2 regions of the Cupriavidus sp. 207A1 genome follow, and region 1 is predicted to be linked to the other one. Evidence: predicted binding sites of a transcription regulator. Region 1 holds the regulator's gene; the other holds the start of a gene.
The links. Region 1 encodes NrdR, which represses ribonucleotide reductase genes. Its sites were predicted from a motif close to CACNANATNTNGTG; they were not measured.
Positions count from the first base shown of each region.

Region 2: AC3FMM_RS24675 (ribonucleoside-diphosphate reductase subunit alpha) is a predicted target of NrdR. The motif match lies at 1,457-1,470, and genes of this name have one in related genera.

Region 1 is NZ_JBYOJO010000006.1:12,124-14,577, forward strand. It holds gene glyA (serine hydroxymethyltransferase) at 28-1,275, shown strand; gene nrdR (transcriptional regulator NrdR) at 1,431-1,895, shown strand; gene AC3FMM_RS12320 (type IV pilin protein) at 1,911-2,369, opposite strand; gene AC3FMM_RS12325 (pilus assembly protein) at 2,375-2,454, opposite strand, start outside.
Region 2 is NZ_JBYOJO010000015.1:93,114-95,567, reverse strand. It holds gene AC3FMM_RS24685 (sigma-54-dependent transcriptional regulator) at 1-583, shown strand, start outside; gene ampD (1,6-anhydro-N-acetylmuramyl-L-alanine amidase AmpD) at 580-1,200, shown strand; gene AC3FMM_RS24675 (ribonucleoside-diphosphate reductase subunit alpha) at 1,695-2,454, shown strand, end outside.

The DNA.
Region 1 (2,454 bases):
ATTCCCTTTTTTCAGACGAGTTTCGCCATGTTCGAACGCAGCCGTTTTACGATCGACCAGATCGACCCCGAGGTCTTTGCCGCCATCCAGCAGGAAAACCAGCGCCAGGAAGACCACATCGAGCTGATCGCCTCCGAGAACTACACCTCGCCCGCGGTGATGGCCGCGCAGGGTTCGCAGCTGACCAACAAGTACGCCGAGGGCTATCCCGGCAAGCGCTACTACGGCGGTTGCGAGTATGTCGACATCGTCGAGCAGCTGGCCATTGACCGCGTCAAGCAGCTGTTCGGCGCCGAAGCCGCCAACGTCCAGCCCAACTCGGGCTCGCAGGCCAACCAGGGCGTGTACTTCGCCGTGCTCAAGCCGGGCGACACCATCATGGGCATGAGCCTGGCCGAAGGCGGCCACCTGACCCACGGCATGGCGCTGAACATGAGCGGCAAGTGGTTCAACGTCGTCAGCTACGGCCTCAACGCCCAGGAAGACATCGACTACGACGCGCTGGAAAAGCTGGCGCAAGAGAAGAAGCCCAAGCTGATCATCGCCGGCGCCTCGGCCTTCGCGCTGCGTATCGACTTCGAGCGTATCGGCAAGGTCGCCAAGTCGATCGGTGCCTACTTCATGGTCGACATGGCCCACTACGCCGGCCTGATCGCCGCGGGCGTCTACCCGAACCCGGTACCGCACGCCGACTTCGTCACCACCACCACCCACAAGAGCCTGCGCGGCCCGCGCGGCGGCGTGATCCTGATGAAGGCCGAGCACGAGAAGGCGATCAACTCGTCGATCTTCCCGGGCATCCAGGGCGGCCCGCTGATGCACGTGATCGCCGGCAAGGCGGTGGCGTTCAAGGAAGCGCTGACGCCGGAGTTCAAGGAATACCAGCAGCAGGTGGTGAAGAACGCCGCGGTGCTGGCCGAGACCCTGATCGCACGCGGCCTGCGCATCGTCTCGGGCCGCACCGAAAGCCACGTGATGCTGGTCGACCTGCGCGCCAAGAACATCACCGGCAAGGAAGCCGAGCGCATCCTGGGCGAGGCGCACCTGACGGTGAACAAGAACGCGATTCCGAATGACCCGGAAAAGCCGTTCGTCACCTCCGGCATCCGCGTGGGCTCGCCGGCCATGACCACGCGCGGCTTCAAGGAAGAAGAAGCCCGCATCGTCGGCAACCTGATCGCCGACGTGCTGGACAACCCGCACGACGCCGCCAACATCGCCGCGGTGCGCGAGCAGGTGTCGGCCCTGACCAAGCGTTTCCCGGTCTACGGCTGACGCGCCCAGGCCGCCCGCGCGCACGCGCACGGGCGGCCGGCAGCTCCGCGGTCCGTGCCACCCCCGGCGCAGGTCGCGGGCCTCGCCAACCCGCCCCGCCGCCGCAGAACGACAACACGGACAAGGCGATGGGGTTCAACTGAAGGTGGTCCGGCATGAAATGCCCCTTTTGCGGTCATTCCAATACCCAGGTTCTCGACACCCGCATGTCGGAAGACGGCGATGCCGTGCGCCGGCGCCGCCGCTGCGAAGCCTGCGATCGCCGCTTCACCACCTATGAGCGGATCGAGCTGTTCTTCCCCGCCATCGTCAAGAAAAACGGCTCGCGCGTGGACTACGCCCGCGCCAAGCTGAAGGATTCGATGCGCCTGGCGTTGCGCAAGCGCCCGGTCTCGGCCGAAGCCATCGACGAAGCCATTACCCGGATCGAGGAAAAGCTGCTGGCCCTGGGCGAGAAGGAAATCCCCAGCAGCCAGGTCGGCGAACTGGTGATGCGCGAGCTGCGCAAGCTCGACAAGATCGCCTATATCCGCTTCGCCTCGGTCTACCGCAGCTTTGAAGACGTTTCCGAATTCTCGGACGTGCTGGCCGAAGTCACCGCCGGCAGCGGCAAGCGCTGACGCCTGCGTCTGCTGCTACCAGCACTGCGCCGACGCCACGCCGGCGCGCATCCCCGTGTTCCCCTGCAGCCCCAGGTGGTTGATGGTATAGCTGCCGCAGTCGTCCCCCGCCTGCGCGCCGACCGGCGTTGCCGTCGCGCTGTAGCTGGTCGCAGGATTGCCGGCCACCACGCTCAGCTGGTAGTAGGCCTGGCCGCCTGACTGGACCGCCACCGGGAACGCCGCGCCGGCATATCCCAGCGCCGCGGGCGTGCCGCCATAGACGTTCTGCGTGCTGAACAGCCGCTCCTGGCGCGCCGCGAGATCCAGCAAGGCGGTCTTGGCGTCGGTGCGGCGCGACTTGCGCACGTGTTCGGTGTAGGACGGGTAGGCGATCGCGGCCAGGATCGCGGCGATCGCCACCGTGATCATCAGCTCGATCAGCGTGAAGCCGGCGGCGGCACGCCGCGGCGATGGGGATGCGGACAGGTTCATGGGCGTCAGCGCAGGCGTATCCAGTTGAGGCGGGCGCCGGCGCCATTGGCGCCGGGGTTGATCTGGGTGATGGCGCCGCTGCCGC
Region 2 (2,454 bases), on a different contig from region 1:
GCCGGCGGCGCTGCAGCGGCTGGCGGCCTATCCATTCCCGGGCAATGTGCGCGAGCTGGAAAACCTGCTCGAGCGCGCCTACGCGTTTGCCGAGAGCGACGACATCGAACTGGCCGACCTGGGGCCGCTGGACGCGGGCGCCGGGCGCGCCGGGCTGATGCCGGCGCCGGCGCCGGCGATGGTGCCGGCGATGGTGCCGCAGCCGGTGGCGCCATACCCTTATGCGCCATGGGGCACGGCAGCGGGCGGCGCCGCGCCGGCCGCCGCCACGCCTGCGCTGGTTCCGGCCGAGCCGCCACCGGCGGCCGCTGCCGCCGCGCCTGAACCCGAGCCTGCCGGCGACCCCGCCGAGCGCGCCTGCCGCGGCATCGTCTTCCCGATCGACCTGCCCGCCAGGCTGGAAGCCGTAGAGCGCGAACTGATCCTGCAGGCGCTGGCGCAGACCAACTTCAACCGCACCGCGGCCGCGCCGCTGCTGGGCCTGAACCTGCGCCAGCTGCGCTACCGCATCCAGCAGCTGGGCATCCGCGAGGCCATGGACGCTGGCGACCGCGGCGCCGTGGAAGGCGAGGGCACGCCATGACCGCGCCCGCGCCTTCGTCCTATCTGCCCGGTGCCGACGGCTGGGTGCCCGCCGCCCGGCGCGTGCCGTCGCCCAATTTCGACGCGCGCCCGGACGGCATGCCGGTGGACCTGGTGGTGCTGCACAACATCAGCCTGCCGCCCGGCCAGTTCGGCAGCGGCGACATCGAGGCCTTCTTCCAGAACCGGCTCGATCCCGACAAGCACCCGTTCTTTGCCACCATCCACCAGGTCCAGGTGTCGGCGCACTTCCTGGTGACGCGCACGGGCGAACTGGTGCAGTTCGTGCCGTGCACGCAGCGCGCCTGGCATGCCGGGCAGTCAGACTTCTTCGGCCGCGCGCGCTGCAACGATTTTTCGATCGGCATCGAGATCGAAGGCTGCGACGACCTGCCGTTCACCAAGGCCCAGTACGACACCGTGGCGGCGCTGGTCCCCGCGCTGATGGCCGCCTATCCGATCCGCGCGATTGCCGGCCACAGCGACATCGCGCCGGGCCGCAAGACCGATCCCGGCCCGCATTTCGACTGGGCCCGGTTTGCCAGGCAGGCCGGCGTGGCGGCGGGCATGCTGCCCTACCAGTGCCCGGGCGCAGCAGGGCATGTGACGGATTCCTGACGTCATTCCCCGCACTTGTGCGCCCCATCCCGGCGCACATGCCCCACGTCCGTGTGGGGCTATCGCAACCTAGCAACAATCAAAAAAATTTTTGTGAAATGTGCAGTTGCGAACGGTCTGGCCGAAACCCTTGCGAGTACTAGGCTTGCGGGCATGTGGCGCTGCCGCACAGCCGCCGGCGTTCCCGAAAAAGCGGTTGTCAAGACTGGTCATTCGGATTCGTTTCACTATACTTAGCCCAGTTTTCCGCGTCACACACTATATCTAGTAGTCAAACCGGGGAGCCGGCCCCAAGAGCGAGGCAGCAGCCGCGAAGTTCGCGTATCGACTGCAAACCTCCCCGCAAGGCCGGCATCACAAGAGTCCCTGGCGAAATGTTCACGTAAAGGCAGTCTGTCGCACCCGCTATTGCAGCCGGGAGGGACGTTCTTTTTCGCCGCATTTCGCCAGGGACTCTTTTGTCTCTTATTGCCAGGGTAAAAACAGGAGTTCTCATGCAAACGGCCCAGAACGAAATCACCACGGGTGGCGCCGCCGCCGGCGTTGCCAGCCAGGCTTCGACCACGCAGCAGACCCCCAGCGCCGCGACCACGAACTACCCGGATCACAAGATCATTCGTCGCAACGGTGCCGTGGTGGCGTTCGAGCCGTCCAAGATCGCCGTTGCCATGACCAAGGCCTTCCTCGCCGTCAACGGCGGGCAGGGCGCCGCGAGCGCGCGCGTGCGCGAGATCGTCGAGCAGCTGACCGACAACGTGGTGCGCGCGCTGGTGCGCAGCCGCCCGAGCGGTGGCGCCATCCATATCGAAGACGTGCAGGACCAGGTCGAACTGTCGCTGATGCGCTCGGGCGAGCATGAAGTGGCCCGCGCCTACGTGCTGTACCGCGAAAAGCGCAAGGCAGAGCGCGCCAGTGCCAGCGCCGAGGCCGTGGCGCGCGTCCAGCAAGCCGGCATCAGCATCAACGTGACCGACGCCGGCGTGACCAAGCCGCTGGACATCGTCGCGCTGCACGCCCTGATCGACAACGCCTGCTCGGGCCTGGGCAATGCCGTCAGCGCCGAGCCGATCCTGAAGGAAACGCTGAAGAACCTGTACGAAGGCGTGCCGATGACGCAGGTGTACGACTCCGCCATCCTGGCCGCGCGTACCCTGATCGAAAAGGACCCGGACTACAGCCAGGTCACCGCCCGCATCCTGCTGCACACCATCCGCAAGGAAATCCTGGGCACCGAAGTGACCCAGTCGGAGATGT